4 regions of the Citrobacter sp. Marseille-Q6884 genome follow, and region 2 is predicted to be linked to each of the others. Evidence: predicted binding sites of a transcription regulator. Region 2 holds the regulator's gene; each other region holds the start of a gene.
The links. Region 2 encodes CRP, which controls carbon source genes, mostly activating them, when cyclic AMP is high. Its sites were predicted from a motif close to ATGTGANNNNNNTCACAT; they were not measured.

Region 1: the regulator CRP is predicted to act here: its motif matches at 3,377-3,394, upstream of N7268_RS06935 (YjcB family protein).
Region 3: the regulator CRP is predicted to act here: its motif matches at 3,119-3,136, upstream of N7268_RS17490 (mannitol dehydrogenase family protein).
Region 4: the regulator CRP is predicted to act here: its motif matches at 2,201-2,218, upstream of garD (galactarate dehydratase).

The regions. Positions count from the first base shown of each region.
Region 1 is NZ_CAMDRE010000001.1:1,459,392-1,465,046, reverse strand. Features, by position in the region: gene soxR (redox-sensitive transcriptional activator SoxR) at 511-969, opposite strand; gene soxS (superoxide response transcriptional regulator SoxS) at 1,056-1,379, shown strand; gene N7268_RS06940 (EAL domain-containing protein) at 1,381-2,967, opposite strand; gene N7268_RS06935 (YjcB family protein) at 3,515-3,796, shown strand; gene ssb1 (single-stranded DNA-binding protein SSB1) at 3,881-4,414, opposite strand; gene uvrA (excinuclease ABC subunit UvrA) at 4,666-5,655, shown strand, end outside.
Region 2 is NZ_CAMDRE010000001.1:774,366-780,020, reverse strand. Features, by position in the region: gene N7268_RS03810 (aspartate aminotransferase family protein) at 1-689, shown strand, start outside; gene N7268_RS03805 (YccS/YhfK family putative transporter) at 739-2,826, opposite strand; gene crp (cAMP-activated global transcriptional regulator CRP) at 2,878-3,510, opposite strand; gene N7268_RS03795 (OsmC family protein) at 3,819-4,223, shown strand; gene N7268_RS03790 (phosphoribulokinase) at 4,270-5,139, opposite strand; gene N7268_RS03785 (YheU family protein) at 5,259-5,477, opposite strand; gene N7268_RS03780 (hydrolase) at 5,474-5,655, opposite strand, start outside.
Region 3 is NZ_CAMDRE010000002.1:522,084-527,738, reverse strand. Features, by position in the region: gene torC (pentaheme c-type cytochrome TorC) at 1-148, opposite strand, end outside; gene N7268_RS17500 (PLP-dependent aminotransferase family protein) at 315-1,787, shown strand; gene uxuA (mannonate dehydratase) at 1,833-3,023, opposite strand; gene N7268_RS17490 (mannitol dehydrogenase family protein) at 3,226-4,692, shown strand; gene N7268_RS17485 (CobW family GTP-binding protein) at 4,811-5,655, shown strand, end outside.
Region 4 is NZ_CAMDRE010000001.1:564,276-569,930, reverse strand. Features, by position in the region: gene N7268_RS02620 (ABC transporter substrate-binding protein) at 1-172, opposite strand, end outside; gene garD (galactarate dehydratase) at 527-2,098, opposite strand; gene garP (galactarate/glucarate/glycerate transporter GarP) at 2,484-3,815, shown strand; gene garL (2-dehydro-3-deoxyglucarate aldolase) at 3,831-4,601, shown strand; gene garR (2-hydroxy-3-oxopropionate reductase) at 4,632-5,522, shown strand; gene garK (glycerate 2-kinase) at 5,588-5,655, shown strand, end outside.

The sequences.
Region 1 (5,655 bases), 690 kb from region 2:
GCTCCGCGCATAAAAAACGGGTGGTAAAAAAAAGCAAACGATTATCCAGCGATCATACGACGGTTTTCAACTGAACTTTGCCGGTTTTTACTCATTTCTTCTTATAACGCACAATAAATAGGCAGCCGATGCGCAAACGTTATCGTCAATGCGCAATCTGATAACAAATTCCGCTGAGTTGTCGCAACAATCGGAATGTTTTTCACCGTCACTTACGCAAAAAAAATGGGTGAAGTCATAGGAAATTTTTCGGCTAAAAAACAGACGATTTTCTGGCAAATGGACGGCGGTGGCTTACACTTACTTTATCGACACAAACCGGAACCTCCACTACGTGCTCGACTGAGGGGTGTTGATGTCGGGGGAAACCCTCCCGTGAACCAGCGGGATAGAGTGAAAGACGAAGACCGGAACCAAACTAAAGCGCCCTCTGTGGCGCTTTAGTTTTATGCCCGCCTTCCCGCAACGCGAATTATTTAGGGTGTATACCCGTCACATATTTCAAACCCATCAGTCATCTTCCAGCAAGCGCGCGCCCGTCCCCTGCTCGCCAAGCTGATCGCCCGGGTTACGCAACGGGCAATCACTGCGCGACAAGCACCCGCAGCCGATGCATCCATCCAGTTCATCACGTAGCGCCACCAGGGTATGAATCCGTCGGTCCAGCTCTTCTCGCCACTGGGAAGAGAGCTGTTTCCACTCTTTCGCACTGAGCGAGTGCCCCTCCGGCAATACGCCTAACGCGTCACCAATGGTCGCCAGCGGAATACCTATACGTTGGGCAATTTTGATAATGGCCACGTAGCGCAACACATCACGTTTGTATCGCCGCTGATTGCCGCTGTTGCGCATGCTGCTGATTAACCCTTTGCTTTCATAGAAATGCAGCGTCGATACCGCCACGCCGCTACGCCGGGCAACTTCACCGGGCGTAAGCAGGGCTTTAATCCGGGGTAATTTCTTTTCCATAAATCGCTTTACCTCAAGTTAACTTGAGGAATTATACTCGCCCACAGACAAAACGACGAATCGAATACTGAGAAAGAGGCAGACCTATGTCCCATCAGCAGATAATTCAGACCCTTATTGAATGGATTGATGAGCATATCGATCAACCGCTGAACATTGAGGCGGTCGCGAAAAAATCAGGTTACTCGAAGTGGTATTTACAGAGGATGTTCCGCACGGTGACGCGCCAGACATTGGGCGACTATATCCGTCAACGCCGTCTTCTGTTAGCCGCCGTTGAACTCAGGACGACCGAACGTCCGATTTTTGATATCGCAATGGATCTCGGTTATGTGTCGCAACAGACATTCTCTCGCGTGTTCCGCCGCGAGTTTGATCGTACTCCCAGCGACTACCGTCATCGCCTGTAAGTTATTGCCCGCCTTGCGTCAATATGGCGGGCGAGCGCTGGATCCAATGCATAAACTCCTGCGGCGGTAGCGCTTTCGCAAAGTACCATCCCTGACAGTACTGTACGCCGCGCTCAAGCAGCCAGTCTATTTGCTCCGACGTTTCCACCCCTTCCGCAATCGTCTTCAGATGCAAGCCTTGCGCCATTTCAATGATATGTTCAGCAATCAGTTGACTGGTGCTATTGGTCGCCAGCGTGTTGATAAACGATTTATCGATTTTCAGGATATCGACATTCAATGCCGAGAGATTATGGAGATTGGAATATCCCGTCCCAAAATCATCAAACGCAACTTCGTAACCCGCCTGACGAAACGCCTGGATGATTGGCGTCATTTTCTGCACATCAATAAATCCACGCTCCGTCACTTCCACTTTAATTTGCTGGGCAAGCACCGAATATTCTCGGGATTTTTCTGCTATTAAGGCGATCAACCGGGAGGAATGGAAATCAGACGCGGAGAGATTAATTGAGATATAGAGCTGAGGGTGCGCCGAAAGAAAATAACCCAGATCATTGAACACTTCTTCGACAACGTAATCGGTAATCTTCTCGATCATCCCCTCTTTTTCAGCCAGTGGAATGAATTCCGTTGGACTCATCACCTCACCTTTGCAGCCAGGCCAGCGCAACAGAGCTTCGGCTCCGACACACTTGCCATTTTTGATATCAATGATCGGCTGATAATGCAGGCAAAGCTGACGTTTGGCGATCGCGCGTTTTAACAAACTACGCGGAGATGAGTATTCCTGGCGTGTGCGCCACCACATAAGCAGTATCAGGATGCTGCATATTATCCCGAAAGGAACGGTTAATGCCGCTTCGTGATAGAAAATCTGATTCACGCGATCGCCAGAGGTTGAAACAATAATCGCAATCGGGCGCTTTTCTGAATGAACGATAGTATAGAAGCGATCGCCCCTCTGAAACGTCGCGGTTTCAGTACGCACCAGCGGTAAGAATTGCGCAACGACAGTCTGATCGCTGGCAGAGAAGAAGGTATCCGTTACCGTGTCATAGACACCCCAGGCCAGGTTCGGGTCATCTGACATGACCTCACTGTAAGATAATGGGTTGATAACGACGACGTAGTTTCCTCTTTGCATATACGTCATTTTATAGCCAGGAAAAAACGGGGTATCGCGGTAGTAATAGATAGAGATGTTTGGTGAACGTTTATAGTCAGCGCGCGGCATAATATACGGAGCAGAGGGTGCCAGCGAGGCGGAGCACAAAAAACGATCAGCCTGTGCATAAATTAGCTCGCTGATATATAAGCGACCGCGAATAATATTCAGCATGCTTTTCTGGTGAGCAGGAGTACACATCTCCCCCTCATACAGTTGTGCCATATCACGCGCTAAATCAGCTTGCTGGATGACCAATTCTGTTTTATTTAACACCAGGTGAGCAAAAGAACGGAGTTGATTTCGGGTTTCGGACATCGCCCGGAAGTGAGCAAACCATAACGCCAGTACCACGGGGAGCAATACCACCATGAACGTTCCGAGGAGCCTTAGCATCTTACGTCGCGCACTGTGATTCATGTCAGCCCTATTTCCCTGTATCGTATATGCCAGTACCCATCAAGGCAGGATGCTATAACCACCATTTGATTAAGTTGCATGAATCTATCAACATTAGCAACAGACTTCTGTATGTAAAAGTCCGATATTGTGGATGATGATATTATTTTTCCATAAGGCAAACTTAAAGTTAAACTTTTTTGGAAACATCATTATCCAGAAGTCGTAATGCTTTATAAGCGTTATACTTGCTCTGTATAAAAAATACATTAAATTTTTTAACGATTAATTCCAGATAAAGATAACAGGCAACATAAATACACCTTCAGTGAAGAATTATTTATTATTCATTCACGTCCATATATCCATACATATTATATGGTTATTTGCCGCCAAAAATAGCGTTCAAGACTGGTGAACAAACGAGCACATGTGATATAGTTCACAAAAAATCATGTAAGAGAAACATTGTTTCATTCATGTAAATGCCCGTCGATAGCCAGAGAACCACACCTTCTGTGAACACCCCGCGCTGTCCTGGCATTAAGAGCTTCTGAGGACATTTTTCATGGCAACAATAACAACTGGCGTGGTTCTACTGCGGTGGCAGCTGCTCAGCGCGGTACTGATGTTTCTAGCCAGTACACTCAATATTCGTTTTCGTAAATCAGATTATATTGGCCTGGCGGTTATTAGCAGCGGGTTAGGGCTGGTTTTTGCCTGCTGGTTTGTGACCGGATTGCTCGGCATCAGCATGGTGGATATATCCACGATCTGGAATAACATCGGATCGGTCATGATGGACGTAATGAGTCATACCCCACCAGACTGGCCGATGGTGTTGACCTGATAAGAGTGTATTAGCCTGATAACAAGAAGGCAGATGGTTACCCTGATATCGGGGTAACCATATTCAACTGAACGTACAGAGGGATCAGAACGGAATATCGTCGTCGAAGTCCATCGGCGGTTCGTTAGACGGCGCTGCCGGAGAAGACTGTTGCGGACGAGACTGTGCGCCGCCGCTGAACTGATTGCCACCCTGCGGCTGTTGAGGCTGACCCCAACCACCCTGTTGACCACCACCCGCATTACCACCCGCCGGTGCGCCACCACCCTGACGACCACCCAGCATTTGCATGGTGCCGCCAACGTTGACAACCACTTCGGTGGTGTACTTTTCTACGCCAGACTGATCGGTCCATTTGCGGGTACGCAGCTGACCTTCAATGTAGACCTGGGAACCTTTACGCAGATATTCGCTGGCGACTTCAGCCAGTTTGCCAAACAGCACAACGCGGTGCCATTCAGTCTGCTCTTTCATTTCACCGGTCGCTTTATCACGCCAGGATTCGGAAGTAGCCAGCGTAATGTTGGCAACTGCGCCACCATTCGGCATATAGCGTACTTCCGGGTCCTGGCCCAGATTACCGACGAGAATCACCTTGTTTACGCCTCTGCTGGCCATGATCGTGTCTCCTGAAAAACGTTTCTTAATAAGTGTAAGCGCGGGATTGTAGCATTACCAATAGCGCTTTTACTACGTTGCGAGGTCGATTCCAGTAAACAACCTCAGTCAGACATTGTTGCACAGACACCTGCGTTTTGCATTCCAATACTGTATATCCATTCAGGTCAGGTTGTGTCATAATTAACCGTTCGTGATCGCCGGTAGCACCCTGCAGCCAGGCAAAAAAGCGTTTAATCCGGGAAAGATGAATGGATAAGATCGAAGTTCGGGGCGCCCGCACCCATAATCTCAAAAACATCAACCTCGTCATCCCGCGCGACAAGCTGATTGTCGTCACCGGGCTTTCGGGCTCAGGCAAATCCTCGCTCGCTTTCGACACCTTATATGCCGAAGGACAGCGTCGTTACGTTGAATCCCTTTCCGCGTACGCGCGTCAGTTTCTTTCGCTGATGGAAAAGCCGGATGTCGATCATATTGAGGGGCTGTCGCCAGCCATCTCAATTGAGCAAAAATCGACATCCCACAACCCGCGATCCACGGTGGGTACCATCACCGAAATTCACGACTATCTGCGTCTGCTGTTTGCCCGCGTCGGCGAGCCTCGCTGCCCGGACCATGACGTCCCGCTGGCGGCGCAGACCGTTAGCCAGATGGTGGATAACGTCCTGTCGCAGCCGGAAGGCAAGCGTCTGATGCTGCTGGCGCCGGTCATTAAAGAGCGTAAAGGCGAACACACCAAAACGCTGGAAAACCTGGCAGGCCAGGGCTATATCCGCGCCCGTATTGATGGTGAAGTGTGCGACCTTTCCGATCCGCCTAAGCTTGAGCTGCAAAAGAAACACACTATCGAAGTGGTCATCGACCGTTTCAAAGTCCGCGATGATCTCTCTCAGCGCCTGGCAGAATCGTTTGAAACTGCGCTGGAGCTTTCCGGCGGCACCGCAGTGGTTGCCGACATGGACGATCCCAAAGCAGAAGAGTTGCTCTTCTCCGCGAACTTCGCTTGCCCGATTTGCGGCTATAGCATGCGCGAGCTGGAACCACGCCTGTTCTCGTTCAACAACCCGGCGGGCGCGTGTCCGACCTGTGATGGCCTCGGCGTTCAGCAGTATTTCGATCCCGATCGCGTGATCCAGAACCCTGAATTGTCGCTGGCGGGTGGCGCGATTCGCGGCTGGGATCGTCGTAACTTCTACTACTTCCAGATGCTTAAATCGCTGGCAGAACACTATAAGTTT
Region 2 (5,655 bases):
ATGCGGTAAAAGCCGTGATGGACGATCACACCTGCGCGGTGGTCGTTGAACCTATCCAGGGCGAAGGGGGCGTTACCGCTGCAACGCCTGAGTTCCTGCAAGGTCTGCGTGAACTGTGCGATCAGCACCAGGCGCTGTTGGTATTTGATGAAGTCCAGTGTGGAATGGGGCGTACCGGCGACCTGTTTGCCTATATGCATTACGGTGTGACGCCGGATATTCTGACCAGCGCTAAAGCGCTCGGCGGTGGTTTCCCGGTGAGTGCCATGTTGACCACGCAGGAGATTGCTTCTGCATTCCACGTTGGTTCGCATGGTTCCACTTATGGCGGTAACCCTTTGGCTTGCGCGGTTGCGGGAGCGGCATTCGACATCATCAATACGCCAGAGGTGCTGGAAGGTATTCAGGCCAGACGCCAGACATTTGTCCAGCATTTGCAGCAGATTGATGAGCGGTTTGATATTTTCAGCGATATTCGCGGCATGGGGCTGCTGATTGGCGCGGAGTTGAAGCCACAGTACAAAGGTCGGGCACGTGATTTCCTTTACGCTGCCGCGCACGAAGGCGTCATGGTGCTGAACGCAGGGCCGGATGTGATGCGCTTCGCTCCGTCGCTGGTGGTGGAGGACGCCGATATTCATGAAGGCATGCAGCGTTTCGCCCAGGCGGTAGGAAAAGTGGTGGGATGATTGTCTGATTGCCGGATCAGGCGCTTGTGCTGTGATCCGGCAAACAGCGCTAACTCTTGATGTCCCGCAGCCGTCGGCTAAGCCAGATACCGTGGTGCGGTCGCTGGCGCCATGCAACGGAAGAAATGGTGTGCATGGTGTTCAGGTGACCAATGATGCGTTGCAGATGCTGCTCCAGGGTGCTTAACAGTCCGTGGGAGAGCATTTCCGGCGACTCGAGAATGTTCACATCGCCGGAGCTTCCCGGCCCGTCATATTCCAGCCGTTGTTGACAGCGCTGGAGGGCGATTTCGCAGGATTCCAGATACCTTTGCGCCAGATCCGGCGTCAGCACCGTGTGCTCTCTCGCCAGCGTGGTCATCGCGTTAATGTGCTCGACGATAAACTGACTGTGCGTGACCCACAGTTTCATATCTGCCAGATAGTGCGAGTTAAACCCTGGCTCCTGCATGGCCTGGTTCAGAGAGTTAAATAACGTGTTGTGTGCCTGATTGACCCGCATGCGCTGATACGCGAGCGGCGTGGCCTGCGGATTGTCGCTGAGGATGAGACGGATGGCTTCCTGATCGGCTTCCAGCGCATCATGGGCATTCTTACGCAGCAGGCCGCTCTGCCATTGCGGCCACAGCCAGAGCGTACCGCCAAAGGCGATCAAACAGCCCATCACCGTATCGATAAACCGCGGGATGATAAATTGTTCCCCATTCAGCGTCAGCAGCTGCAGGGTATACACCGCCGTAACCGTAAAGCCCACCGTAGCCCAGCCGTAGTTTTTGCGGATGATCAGATAGCTGACCAGCGTGATAAGCAGCATGGCCGCCAGCGTGAACCCTTCAGGGATATGGAAGTGCAATGTGACCCCGGCAATGACCAGTCCAACCAGCGTTCCCACTGAACGGTGCAGAATACGCACCCGGGTTGCGCCGTAGCCGTTCTGTGTCACAAACAGGACGGTCATCAGTATCCAGTAAGGTTTTGGCAGATGTAAGGCGCTTCCCATCAGGCTGGCGATGCTCAACATGACGCTGATGCGCCCGGCATTGCGTAGCGCGGGAGATTTCAATGACAGATAGTTTTTCAGCGCCGGGAGCAACGGCAACCGGCGTTGTTTGTCAGCCATTAAGTCCCGGGCATACAGCGGGCGCTGGGTACGCAGTACGCGCGCAATCCGGCTAAAGTGCCAGTAGCAAAATTGCCCGACTGGGTTATCCGGGTGCTGCCTGGCGATTTTCTCCAGCGTACCGATCTGCTTCTCCATTGAGAAACGCGTCGGCAAGCGGTGATACAAAATGTCATCAGCCAGCACGCGAAGGCGAGCGGCGACGGTTCGCGCATTCCAGCGAATCACCTGTTCCGCATGGCTGCGCTCGACCAGTTTTTGTACCTCTTCCGGCTGGTGAAGACTGACTGAGATATGCTCCTGCAAATCCAGCGCTTCCTGAAAAGCCCGCAGCAGACGTTTGTATTCGTTGTTATGGTGCGCTGAAAGCATGTGCATTTGCTGATAGCACTGGGTAATGAGATCCACCGCTTTCTGTTGACGGACCAGCAACGGGGGCAGGGCTTTTTCAGGATCAATGTGCTGGGTCAGCAGACTGTATTTTGCTTCACAGTAATCGGCCAGTTCCCGGTACAGCAGGCTGAGGGATTCACGCAGCGGTTGCTCACGCCACAACCAAAACCAGAACCAATTGAACAGGCCGTACCACAATGTACCCAGCGCATAGATGAGCAAGGGCTCCCAGACGGGCATGTTTCCTGCCAGACTCAGCGTGAAAATCGCGGCAATCAGCGAGGCCGGCAACAGTCGCGCATGCAGCGGACTTAATTCTGCGGTAACGCCGAGAATGAGCGTCAGGCCGGTAAGGATTAGCGGTAGCGGAATTTCCTGCGCCAGCAGCAATTGCATGACCAAACTGCAGCCAGCAAACAGCGATGCGCCAATAATCAGGCGTTTGAAAAAACGCTTATGCGGTGTATCAAGACCGGCAATGTTGCAACAGGCGGGGACGAGGGAAAAGAGGAGCCCCAGATGAAGCTGACCAATGATAAGACCGACAGCCACAGGTAAACACAGCACCAGTGTTTGTCGTAGTGCGTAGTTGATTTCGGGGTGATAGATCAGTCTTCGCCACATCGGTGTAAACAAAAATGGCGCATTACGTGGTAACGCGCCATTACGATGGGATTAACGCGTGCCGTAGACGACGATGGTCTTACCGTGCGCGGAGATCAGATTCTGATCTTCCAGCATCTTCAGGATGCGACCAACGGTTTCACGGGAACAACCTACAATCTGGCCAATTTCCTGACGGGTGATTTTGATCTGCATACCGTCCGGGTGGGTCATCGCATCAGGTTGTTTCGCCAGATTCAACAGCGTCTGAGCGATACGACCGGTAACGTCCAGGAAGGCAAGGTTGCCCACTTTTTCGGACGTGACTTGCAGACGACGAGCCATCTGAGATGACAGGCGCATCAGAATATCCGGGTTCACCTGGATTAATTGGCGAAATTTTTTGTATGAAATTTCAGCGACTTCACATGCGGTTTTAGCGCGAACCCAGGCACTACGTTCCTGGCCTTCTTCAAACAGGCCCAGTTCACCAATAAAATCGCCCTGATTCAGATAAGAGAGGATCATTTCCTTTCCTTCTTCATCTTTAATCAGTACTGCCACTGAGCCTTTAACGATGTAATACAACGTTTCCGCTTTTTCACCCTGGTGAATCAGCGTGCTCTTCGATGGGTACTTATGAATATGGCAATGAGACAAGAACCATTCGAGAGTCGGGTCTGTTTGCGGTTTGCCAAGCACCATGCGCGGTTATCCTCTGTTATAAGCTGTCTCCAGAGCCAGAAAACGACGCTGCCTCTGGGTTGCCAAAATGTGCTTCCCGCTACCTGGGAAGGGGGCTGCTAAAAAGAATGCTGCAGCCTGTAATGTGATGTCCTCTGCATACATGCAGTACGTCTATGTATTACTGTAGCATCCTGACTGTTTTAGCATAGCTTTCGCCGTGTGTCTCCTGGTGTCTCGCTTCAGCATGACGCAGGTCGCCTTCCGTTGCGAGAATTGTTATGTGCGCGTAATCTGTCAGGAAAATTGAAACATTGGAGTTACGAAATATGCAAGCGCGTGTAAAGTGGGTTGAGGGGTTAACCTTCCTCGGTGAGTCCGCCTCAGGCCACCAAATTTTGATGGACGGTAACTCCGGTGATAAAGCGCCGAGCCCGATGGAAATGGTATTAATGGCTGCGGGTGGGTGTAGCGCGATTGATGTAGTGTCGATCCTGCAAAAAGGCCGCCAGGACGTGACCAACTGCGAAGTGAAGCTCACCTCTGAGCGCCGTGAAGAGGCGCCGCGTCTGTTCACTCATATCAATCTGCATTTCATCGTCACGGGCAATGATCTGAAAGACGCTTCTGTGTCTCGTGCCGTTGACCTTTCTGCGGAGAAATATTGCTCCGTCGCGCTGATGCTGGAAAAAGCGGTGAACATCACCCATTCCTATGAAGTGATTGCGGCGTAATACAGAGTGCCCGATAAGCATACTGCCATCGGGCATTTCTCACCGTTTACTGGATCTTTTTCCCTTCCATCAGCCGTTGCACCAGCGGCAGCATGATCAATTCCATCGCTAATCCCATTTTACCGCCCGGCACCACTAACGTATTGATATGGGAAATGAATGAACCCTGCAGCATCGCCAGCAGCCAGGGGAAATCAATCCCTTCCAGATTACGAAAATGAATCACCACAAAGCTTTCATCCAGTGACGGAATGCTCTTGGCAGCAAAGGGATTGGAGGTATCAACAGTCGGAACGCGCTGGAAGTTTATATGCGTACGGGAAAACTGTGGGGTGATGTAATTGATGTAATCGTCCATTGAACGAACGACCGAGTCCATGACCGCTTCGCGCGAATGTCCGCGCTCGCTGGTATCACGAGTCAGTTTTTGGATCCATTCCAGGTTGACGATAGGGACGACGCCAACCAGCAGATCGACATGCCTGGCCACGTTTTGCTGGGGGGTGACGACGCCACCGTGCAGTCCTTCGTAGAACAGGATGTCCGTTGGTTCAGGAAGCGCTTGCCAGGGCGTAAAGGTACCTGGAACCTGATTCCACGGAACGGCTTCATCGTAGGTGTGTAGATACTTACGGGACTGACCTTTGCCTGTCTGGCCGTACTCAATGAACGTCTGTTCCAGCAAGCTGAAATCATTGGCTTCTGGGCCGAAATAGCTGATATGTCGCCCGGCGTCGCGCGCTTTGCGGATCGCCATGTCCATTTCAGGACGGGTATAGCGGTGAAAACTGTCCCCCTCCACCTCGGCGGCACGCAGGTTTAACTGCGCGAAAATTTTTCGAAACGCGAGGCTGGTGGTGGTGGTCCCCGCGCCGCTGGATCCTGTTACCGCAATGACCGGATATTTGGCAGACATAATAACTCCATAAATGTACCCGTCATTCGTCAAGCCGGAGGTGTACTGTCTACCTTCCTGTTGCCTGATTTATTTAGGGTAAAAGTCGTTTTTTATTGTCGCCAGCCGTCATCCACGGATCAGTCGCGAAGCTGTTTCCGCGGCATAATGTTGACCGTTTCATGCAGTTCGGACCACACCAGCACGGCTTCACCTGATTGTAGCTGGCGTTTGACGTCGGCGACTTTTTGTTCGAGCGAGCGTTCATGTTCACCATAATCGGTGCCTTCACGCAAGACAAAGCTTTCAATCAGATTGTCCAACGCGTCGGGGGAGATATCTTGCCACGGTATTATCATGATGATGCCTCCAGATACGTTGTCAGCCAGTCGGGGATACGCGATTCCAGCCACATCTCAGGCCGGCGTAGCGTACCGCCAATAAATCCGACGTGTCCGCCATGCTCGGTTAACTGGTATTCCACCTGCGAGGGCAGATTTTCCGGTTTCGGGATCACGTGATGATCCATAAACGGAT
Region 3 (5,655 bases), on a different contig from region 2:
GCCCCACCGTGCGCATGGAGTGGCAGGATAAACAAAACTCGGTAGTGCTGGTGTAGTGTATGCCTTGCCACGAGCCCCAAATGACGAAGGCCATTGCGACAGCCCCGCCGAATGCGCACCAGAGCGCATTTTTTCTTATCCACGACATACTTGCCTCCATTATTTTAATATCCACACGCTACGGGATATTAAAAATTGGAAATAGAGACACTGCGGGCAGATTATAGGAACAGCATTCACACCATGAGGCGGGTCAAAATAGTAAAAAAAAGAAGCTCGTACTATGTGCCTATTATTTCAATAAGGAATTTCTCATGCTGACACTGTCTCTCAACAGAGAAAGCCGTACACCGTTGCAATTACAGATATTTCAATTTTATTTTCAGGCTATTCAGCAGGGTGATTTACTGTGCGGGGATAAATTGCCCTCAATTCGCGAACAGGCGCAGACGTTGAATGTTGCCAAAATCACGGTTGTGATGGCCTATGAAAAACTGATGGCGTCAGGGTTAATTAAGAGTAGACCGGGTATCGGCTATGAGGTGGTCTTCACCACGCCGATGCGAAGAACCCCTGCGCTTCTGCCCGCGACCGAGGGTTCCCCTCCGGCAAAACCCAAACCTGCCGGGGTCTCCACGGATGTCTATGGCGAGATGGGGCGTGAGTTCTATTGCCGTATGGGCGTGCCGGATCCGAATGCCTTTCCCTGGTCCAGTTGGCGTAAATGGAATAACTCGCCCAGCATGCTTAAAGAACAATTATTTACCCGTTATCATTCACCAAATGGATTATTTTCGTTGCGTGAGCAAATGGTAAGATACCTGAATTTATCCCGAGGAATTAATACTCGCGCAGACAATATCATCATTACTAACGGGATTCAGGAAGGCTTATCTCTGCTCAGCCAGATATTTATTCTTCATCATGCGATATGTCAGAAAAAAAAGTGTCATATTGTGACCGAATCCCCTTGTTACTCTGGTGCATGGCATCTTTTTAATTATTACGGCGCCGACATTACGTCAATTCCTGTGGATAACCATGGGTTGTGTACAGATAAATTACCCGAATATGAAACTCAACTTTGTTATGTGACACCTGCACATCAGTATCCGATGGGAAGTGTACTTTCGCTGGAACGACGCAGCGCTTTGCTGACGTGGGCACAGCGCGTCGGAGCCTACATCATAGAAGATGATTATGATGCCGTTTTTACTTACGGTGAGAATCCCCTTCCTGCGCTCAAAGCGATGGATTATCACAATCGGGTTATCTATATGGGGACATTTTCAAAAACACTGGGCCCAGGCGCACGACTTGGCTATCTCATTTGTCCTGATGAGCTGCTTCCGGCAGTACAGAATATGAAGGCGCTCAACAACAACGGCAGTCAGTGGTTATTGCAGCAGTTTTTGGCCGAATTGATGCAGAACCAGGTTTTCTATACCCATATCAGCAAGCTGGCCTGCCATTACGCAGAACGCCTTACGCTCTTACGCAACGGCCTGTGCACCCTGTTTCCCGACGGAAGAATTGATGGCGCAACGGCTGGCCTGCACCTCTCTTTACGCGTCGCATGGTCGGCCGACATCATGGCAACGCTGCAGGAACGCTGCCTGCAGGCAGGGGTTCGTTTTGATACGCTACAGAACATTGAAAATGGCTCAGAAAGCGCATGGCGCAAAGAAAATAGCGACGAAGTTGCGTTTTTCGGCTTTGGCGGGTTACAGATCCCACAAATAAGAAAGGTATTGATGGTGCTGGAGCAGGCGTTATTGCAGCCTTAGAGGATGACAGGGATCGAGCCGGACGCTCAATCCCTGTGAACGGGATTACAGCAGGTCGCGGAACTGCGTTTGTTTCAGCGCCAGTTCGACACCACGCACTTCTGCCAGCCCTTTCAGACGACCAATGGCGGAGTAGCCTGGATTGGTTTTCTTGTGCAGATCGTCAAGCATCTGATGACCATGATCAGGACGCATCGGGATAGGACGCAGGTCGCCGGCCTTTTTGCGTCGCTGTTCTTCTGTCAGGATCGCCGTCACGACCGCGACCATATCCACATCACCCTGCAAATGCGCGCCTTCGTGGAAGGTTTTAGGGTTGTCTTCACGACAGGTCGAACGCAGGTGCGTGAAGTGGATGCGATCGCCAAACGTTTCAATCATTTTCACCAGATCGTTATCCGCGCGCACGCCGTACGAACCGGTACACATCGTGAAACCGTTATAGATGCTATCGACCGTCTCTTTCAGCCATTGCATATCTTCAATGGTCGAAACGATACGGGGCAGACCCAGGATCGGACGCGGCGGATCGTCAGGATGCACGGCCAGGCGAACGCCGACTTCTTCCGCTACTGGTACAATCGCGCGCAGAAAAACAGCCATATTGTTTCGCAGATCATCTTTGCTGATACCGTCATATTCCGCCAGGCGAGCGCGGAACTGGTCCAGCGTATAACCTTCTTCCGCCCCCGGCAGACCGGCGATAATGTTGCGGGTCAGCTTTTCAATATCCGCATCACTCATCGCATTGAAATAGGCCAACGCCTGCTGCTGTTCTTCAGCCGTGTAATCCGCTTGAGCGCCCGGGCGTTGCAGGATGTGCAACTCAAATGCGGCAAACGCTATCTGGTCAAAACGCAGCGCTTTAGAGCCATCCGGCAATTGATATTCAAGGTCAGTACGCGTCCAGTCGAGGATCGGCATAAAGTTATAGCACACGGTATCGATGCCGCAGGCTGCCAGATTGCGAATACTCTGCTGATAATTCGCAATCCATGTTTGATACTGCCCGGAACGCGTTTTAATATCTTCGTGAACAGGAATACTTTCCACAACCGACCAGGTTAGCCCTTTTTCAGCCAGAATCGCCTGTCGCTTTTGAATCTCTTCAACGGGCCATACTTCACCGTTGGGGATATGGTGCAAGGCGGTCACAACGCCCGTTGCGCCTGCCTGACGCACATCATCAAGCGATACCGGATCGTTAGGTCCGTACCAACGCCAGGTTTGTTCCATTGCTTCACCTCACAAGTTGTTATACCAAATTAAGCTACCTGAATGATGACTACCATACAGGCATCTGCTGCAGGATCAATATGACGCCGATGATTGATTGATCCAGCTCACACTCCATGGATAAATCAGGCACACCAATTTAACTTGCTGTCATATAACTTTATACTGCCATTGTTAATTAATGGTTAATCAGGTGTATTTAATGAAAACTATTGCCTCTGCTTCACTCCCGGAAAATGTATTGATGCCGCGCTACGATCGCCAACAATTAAAAACGCGAATCGTGCATTTTGGTTTCGGTGCTTTTCATCGCGCTCATCAGGCGTTATTGACCGACCGCGTATTGAACGCGCTGGGTGGAGACTGGGGAATTTGTGAGATAAGCCTGTTCAGCGGTGATCGACTGATGAGTCAACTTCGCGCACAGGATCATTTATATACGGTGTTAGAAAAAGGCTCAAACGGCAATCAGCCCATTGTGGTCGGCGCCGTCCGCGAATGCCTGAATGCAAAGCTGGATTCACTGGCTGCCATTATCGAAAAATTCTGTGAACCGCAGGTGGCTATCGTTTCGTTAACCATCACGGAAAAGGGATACTGCATTGACCCGGCAACGGGGTCGCTGGATATCACTAATCCACGTATCGCCCATGATCTGCAAACACCGGACGAGCCGCACTCAGCGCCGGGTATTATCGTCGAAGCCCTGCACCGCCGACGTGAACGCGGACTGCAACCTTTTACCGTTCTTTCCTGCGATAACATTCCCAATAACGGTCATGTGGTAAAAAACGCTGTGCTGGGGATGGCTGAAAAACGCTCGCCTGAGCTGGCAAAGTGGATACTCGAACAGGTGAGTTTCCCGGGTACCATGGTGGACCGTATTGTCCCTGCCGCTACCGAAGAGTCACTGGAGGAGATTGCCCAGCAACTTGGCGTCGCCGACCCTTGTGCAATCAGCTGTGAACCCTTTATCCAGTGGGTTATTGAAGACCATTTTGTCTCCGGTCGCCCGCAATGGGAGAGCGCAGGCGTACAGATGGTTGATGACGTGCTGCCGTGGGAACAAATGAAGCTACGCATGCTGAACGGCAGTCATTCGTTTCTGGCGTATCTCGGATATCTGGCGGGGTTTCAGCACATCAGCGACTGTATGCAAGACAGTGCGTTTCGTGAAGCCGCTTATCGCCTGATGCTCAATGAACAAGCCCCCACGCTGCAGATCACTAATGTCGATTTAAATCAGTATGCCACGAACCTGCTGGAACGCTTTGCGAACCCGGCGCTGAAACACAAAACCTGGCAAATCGCGATGGACGGCAGCCAGAAATTACCGCAGCGTATGCTGGAGGGCATCCGTATTCATTTAGCCCGTCAAAGCGAATGGCCCCTGTTGGCACTGGGCATTGCCGGCTGGATGCGCTACGTCAGCGGCGTTGACGATTCAGGAGCAGATATTGATATACGCGATCCCTTAAGTGACAAAATTCGCGCCATTGTTGCAGGCAGTACAGAATCAGAACGTGTCACAGCACTGCTTTCACTGCACGAAATCTTCGCCACCGACCTTGCGCAGAACCCACGATTTGTCGCTGCCGTCGAGCAGGCCTGGCAACGACTCGCTCAACACGGTGCACGCCAGGCTGTCATGGATACGTTAAATAATTAACAATTTCTGCCATTAAAAAGGACGAAGCCCCTCTTCGTCCTCTCTTCCCTTCTCTTTTTGTTCATTTTTCGCCAGGATTATGACAAGCCCTACGGTAATTCTTGATTCTGGAGCAAACGTGACCAAAACCAATCTCATCACCGGTTTTCTCGGCAGTGGCAAAACCACCTCGATTCTTCATCTATTAGCGAACAAAGACCCCGCCGAGAAGTGGGCCGTGTTGGTCAATGAGTTTGGCGAGGTCGGTATTGACGGTGCGTTGCTGGCAGACAGCGGCGCGCTGCTCAAAGAGATCCCCGGTGGCTGCATGTGTTGCGTGAACGGTCTGCCTATGCAGGTTGGGCTTAATACGCTGCTGCGCCAGGGGAAACCCGACCGGTTGTTGATTGAACCCACCGGTCTTGGCCATCCCAAACAGATCCTGGATTTACTGACCGCACCGGTTTACGAACCGTGGATTGACCTGCGCGCCACGCTCTGTCTCCTTGATCCTCGTTTATTACTGGATGAAAAAAGCGTCGCCAATGATAATTTCCGCGATCAGTTAGCCGCCGCAGATATCGTTGTCGCTAACAAATCCGATCGCGCCACTGCAGAAAGCGAAGCTGCCCTGCAGATCTGGTGGCAGCACTACGGCGGTAACCGCCAGCTGATTCATGCCGATCACGGGAACATTGACGGGCAACTGCTGGATCTCCCGCGGCTGAATCTGGCAGAACTTCCCGCCAGTGCGGCACACGCTCATCAGCATGCCGATAAAAAAGGGCTGGCGGCGCTGAGTTTACCAGGGCAACAACGTTGGCGTCGCAGTCTGAACAGCGGTCAGGGTCATCAGGCCTGTGGCTGGATTTTTGACGCCGACACCGTGTTTGACATTATCGGTCTGCTGGAATGGTCGCGCCTTGCCCCCGTTGGCCGTGTAAAGGGCGTCATGCGTATTAAAGAAGGGTTAGTGCGTATCAA
Region 4 (5,655 bases), 210 kb from region 2:
ACTCATTAACCAGTTGTTGTTCGCCAGGAAGCTGATTTCGATCCCACAGCGTGTAGCGTAATTTAACAGGCTTAGATTCAGCCTGCCCTTCGGCGCTCGCGACGACAGGTGTAGCCAGTAAGCATGAAATAAGGCACGCCAATGCGACATTATTTTTATTCAGGGTATACATAACTTCCCTCTTTATTCAGGTCAGAATGCTTGGAGGTAAATTACAGGAGCTATCGAATAATCTGTGTAACAAAAGGGAAAGTCAAAGGAGGAAAAAAGAGGGGATTATCGCAATAAAACTGCGGCGTCTTTCGGTAGGTTTCTCTTTTATCAAAACGAAAATATAACTTAATTTTATGCTGCTATTATTTCTTTTTATTTCATGTTGTTAGCATGTTTTTGCGTGTTAAAACCGAAAAAAAGAGGCGCTAAAAAAAACCTTTGAAAATGCGAACGTTATCACTTTATCTTTTCAACAGGCGGCATGAAAAACGGGGATAAATCCCCGTTTTGTTTCTCGCTTTCATTTCGAAAGTCAGGTGACCGGCGCCGGGTTAAACACCGCCAGCTGGTTATGCAGCCCCCACTGATCCGAGAAGGTTTTTTTGCGTCCGCTGGCGACGTCGAGAATGAATTCGAACAGCTTCAGACCCACTTCTTCAATGGTCTCTTCACCCGTGGCGATGGTTCCGGCGTTGATGTCCATCAGATCAAACCAACGGTTGGCCAACTCTGTACGCGTTGCCATTTTAATCACCGGTACGGCCATCAAACCATACGGTGTCCCGCGACCGGTAGTGAACACCTGTACGGTAATGCCTGAAGCGACCTGCTGGGTGCCGCAGACAAAATCACTGGCAGGCGTTGCGGCGTAAATCAGACCGCGTTTGGTTGGACGCTGCCCGGGTGACAGCACTTCGACAATGGCGCTCTTGCCCGACTTGGCAATGGAGCCCAGCGCTTTTTCCACCACGTTTGCCAGCCCCCCTTTTTTGTTGCCCGGAGAGGGGTTTGCGCTACGGTCGGTTTTGCCCATATCAAGATAGTTGTCGTACCAGGCCATCTCTTCCAGCAGGCGTTTACCCACCTCTTCGTTGATTGCACGTGGCGTCAGAAGGTGGATCGCGTCACGCACTTCAGTGACTTCCGAGAACATGACGGTTGCTCCGCAGCGCACCAACAGATCGGACGCGTAGCCGACCGCCGGGTTGGCCGTTACGCCGGAAAACGCATCGCTACCGCCACATTGCATACCGACGACCAGTTCAGATGCCGGGCAGGTTTCGCGCTGACGCTGGTTGAGTTTTGCCAGATGGCGCTCGGCAACCTGCAAAATGTCGTCAACCATGGATCTAAATCCAACGTGTTTTTCATCCTGCAGGCTGACAATGCTGGCACTGTCTACCGGAATACTTTTTACGTCAGAAGTCCCTTCCAGCAGGCGTTCTGGCTGGAGCTTTTCGCAACCGAGGCCGATAACCATCACTTCGCCGCCGAAGTTGGGGTTCAGCGCAATATTATGGATGGTCCGAATGGGCACGACGGCTGCCGGCGCGTTGATCGCAACACCGCAACCATACAGGTGGTTCAGCCCCACCACGCCGTCTACGTTCGGGTATTTTGGCAACAGGTCGCGCTCAATGATTTTCACCACATAATCGACAACGCCCGCCACGCAGTGGACGCTGGTGGAGATGCCGAGCAGGTTTTTGGTACCGACGCTGCCATCGGCATTGCGGTAACCTTCAAAGGTATAACCTTCCAGAGGCGGAAGCGGCTCCGGTACTTTTGTGGCCAGTGGGAGTGTCTCCAGCGGCGGGGCTTTGGGCAGTTCAACCATGGATTCATCGATCCAACTGCCGCGCGGGATATCGCGCATCGCATAGCCGATGACTTCGCCATAACGCACGATTTCGCCATGTGCAGGAATATCCGTGAGCGCCACTTTATGGCCCTGGGGAATATGCTCAACCAATACCAGTCCATCCGGGAAGCGTGTTCCGGCTTTCAGACCATTGTCATTGACAATAATCGCCACATTATCCGTGTCGTGTACTTTAATATAAAACGCCGTCGGCGATTCTTGTCTAATTTCGATGTCGGCCATTGCCAGTATTCTCCAGCCAGTGGGTTATATATATTGAATCTAATTATAGGGACGAAAGATTCCGTGTTATGAAATAAGAATGTCAGGAGTTTAAATCTAAGAACGTGACGAGGATCACTTAATATCGGGAAAGCCGCGCCGCCGGGGGCATCAATCTACAAATGTGTGCATCAGCGCCCATACTTATGTGCATATGCCTAAGATAATATTTTAAATACGCGTTGTTAATGAGCGATTGCACAATGATTAACGGTGCCATGCTGATTATACTAAATCACGGTTGTATCGCGTCTGATATTATTACTTGTTTTAATTAATGGTAATTTATCACCAGGAATACCTACTCAATAATAATAAAAATGCTTATGTACCCGAGGTAAATAAAATGATTCTGGATACGGTTGTAGAGAAAAAGAAGGGCACGCACACCCGCTATTTAATATTGCTGATAATATTTATTGTGACCGCCGTTAACTACGCGGATCGTGCAACGCTGTCTATTGCTGGTACTGAAGTGGCAAAAGAGCTGCAGCTTAGCGCCATCTCAATGGGTTACATTTTTTCTGCCTTCGGTTGGGCGTACTTGCTGATGCAAATCCCCGGCGGCTGGCTGCTCGACAAGTTTGGCTCGAAGAAAGTCTACACCTACAGCCTGTTCTTCTGGTCACTGTTCACTTTCCTGCAGGGCTTTGTGGATATGTTCCCGCTGGCCTGGGCGGGTGTTTCAATGTTTATCATGCGTTTCATGCTGGGTTTCTCGGAAGCGCCCTCCTTCCCGGCAAACGCCCGTATTGTGGCAGCCTGGTTCCCGACCAAAGAACGTGGCACCGCATCGGCTATTTTTAACTCCGCACAGTATTTCTCTCTGGCACTGTTCTCTCCGCTGCTGGGCTGGTTGACCTTTGCCTGGGGTTGGGAGCACGTCTTTACCGTGATGGGCGCGATAGGTTTTGTGCTGACCGGGCTGTGGGTCAAGCTGATCCATAATCCAACCGACCATCCGCGTATGTCACAAGAAGAGCTGAAGTTTATTTCCGATAACGGCGCGGTTGTGGATATGGATCACAAGAAGCCGGGCGCGGCGGCGAGTGGTCCGAAACTGCACTACATCAAGCAATTGCTGACCAATCGCATGATGCTGGGGGTATTCTTCGGACAATATTTTATCAACACCATCACCTGGTTCTTCCTGACCTGGTTCCCGATTTACCTGGTGCAGGAAAAAGGGATGTCGATTCTGAAAGTGGGTCTGGTGGCCTCCATTCCGGCGCTGTGCGGGTTTGCCGGTGGCGTGCTGGGTGGTGTGTTCTCCGATTATCTGATTAAACGTGGTTCCAGCATCACGCTGGCGCGCAAGCTGCCGATTGTGCTCGGCATGCTGCTCGCCTCGACCATCATTCTGTGTAACTACACGGACAATACCACCCTGGTGGTTGCGCTGATGGCGCTGGCGTTCTTTGGTAAAGGTTTTGGCGCGCTTGGTTGGCCGGTGATTTCGGATACTGCGCCGAAAGAGATTGTGGGGCTGTGCGGTGGGGTCTTTAACGTGTTTGGTAACGTGGCTTCTATCGTTACCCCGCTGGTAATTGGTTATCTGGTGAGTGAGCTGCACTCATTTAATGCTGCGCTGATGTTCGTAGGGTGTTCGGCGCTGATGGCGATGGTTTGCTACCTGTTTATTGTCGGTGACATTAAACGTATGGAATTGCAGAAATAAACAAAGGTATAGGCGATGAATAACACGATCTTCCCGAACAAATTTAAAGCGGCCCTGGCGGCGCAACAGATTCAGATTGGCTGCTGGTCCGCGCTGGCCAACCCCATCAGTACCGAAGTATTAGGCCTGGCGGGTTTTGACTGGCTGGTGCTGGACGGTGAACATGCGCCGAACGATATCTCTACGTTTATTCCGCAATTAATGGCGCTGAAAGGCAGTGCCAGCGCACCGGTTGTGCGTGTGCCGACCAACGAGCCGGTGATTATCAAGCGTCTGCTGGATATTGGGTTCTATAACTTCCTGATCCCGTTTGTGGAAACCGAAGAAGAAGCGGTGCGGGCTGTGGCGTCTACCCGTTATCCGCCGGAAGGTATTCGCGGTGTGTCCGTTTCCCATCGCGCCAATATGTTTGGCACCGTAGCGGATTACTTCGCTCAGTCGAATAAGAACATCACTGTCCTTGTGCAGATCGAAAGCCAGCAGGGGGTCGATAACGTTGACGCGATTGCCGCGACGGATGGTGTGGATGGCATCTTCGTTGGCCCAAGCGATCTGGCCGCCGCGTTAGGCCATCTCGGCAACGCCTCGCATCCGGACATACAGAAAGCGATTCAACACATTTTTGCTCGTGCGAAAGCCCATGGTAAGCCAAGCGGCATTCTGGCGCCGGTGGAAGCGGACGCTCGCCGTTATCTGGAGTGGGGGGCAACCTTCGTTGCCGTCGGCAGCGACCTTGGCGTTTTCCGCTCTGCGACGCAGAAACTGGCTGATGCCTTTAAAAAATAATCACCACCGCAACAAGAGAGAGACACAATGATGACGATGAAAGTGGGTTTTATTGGCCTGGGGATCATGGGTAAACCAATGAGTAAGAACCTCATTAAAGCCGGTTACTCGCTGGTGGTTTCCGACCGTAACCCGGAAGTGATTGCCGAACTGATCGCCGCAGGCGCAGAAACCGCCAGCACCGCCAAAGCGATAGCCGAGCGGTGTGATGTGATCATCACGATGCTGCCGAACTCCCCGCACGTGAAGGACGTTGCGTTAGGTGAAGGCGGAATTATCGAAGGCGCGAAGCCGGGCACTGTCCTGATCGACATGAGTTCCATTGCTCCGCTGGCAAGCCGTGAAATCAGCGAGGCGCTAAAAGCAAAAGGCGTGGATATGCTGGATGCACCCGTAAGCGGTGGTGAACCGAAAGCGATTGATGGCACCCTGTCTGTGATGGTTGGCGGCGATAAAGCAATCTTCGACAAATATTATGACCTGATGAAAGCGATGGCCGGCTCTGTCGTGCATACCGGGGAAATCGGCGCGGGTAACGTCACCAAACTGGCAAACCAGGTGATTGTGGCGCTGAATATCGCCGCAATGTCCGAAGCGCTGACGCTGGCGACCAAAGCGGGTGTGAATCCTGATCTGGTGTACCAGGCGATTCGTGGTGGTCTGGCGGGCAGCACCGTGCTGGATGCCAAAGCGCCGATGGTGATGGATCGTAATTTCAAACCCGGTTTCCGTATCGATCTACATATTAAAGATCTGGCGAATGCGCTGGACACCTCTCATGGCGTGGGGGCTCAGCTGCCGCTGACCGCTGCAGTCATGGAAATGATGCAGGCGCTGCGTGCCGATGGACTGGGAACGGCAGACCACAGTGCGCTGGCGTGCTACTACGAAAAACTGGCGAAAGTGGAAGTCACTCGCTAACAAGAAGGGCGCGGATGCGCGCCCTGTATTTCTTGCCTTGCGCGGCACAGTCAGGCTACATAACTATGAAAATCGTAATTGCCCCAGACTCTTATAAAGAAAGCCTTTCTGCCACCGAGGTAGCTCAGGCGAT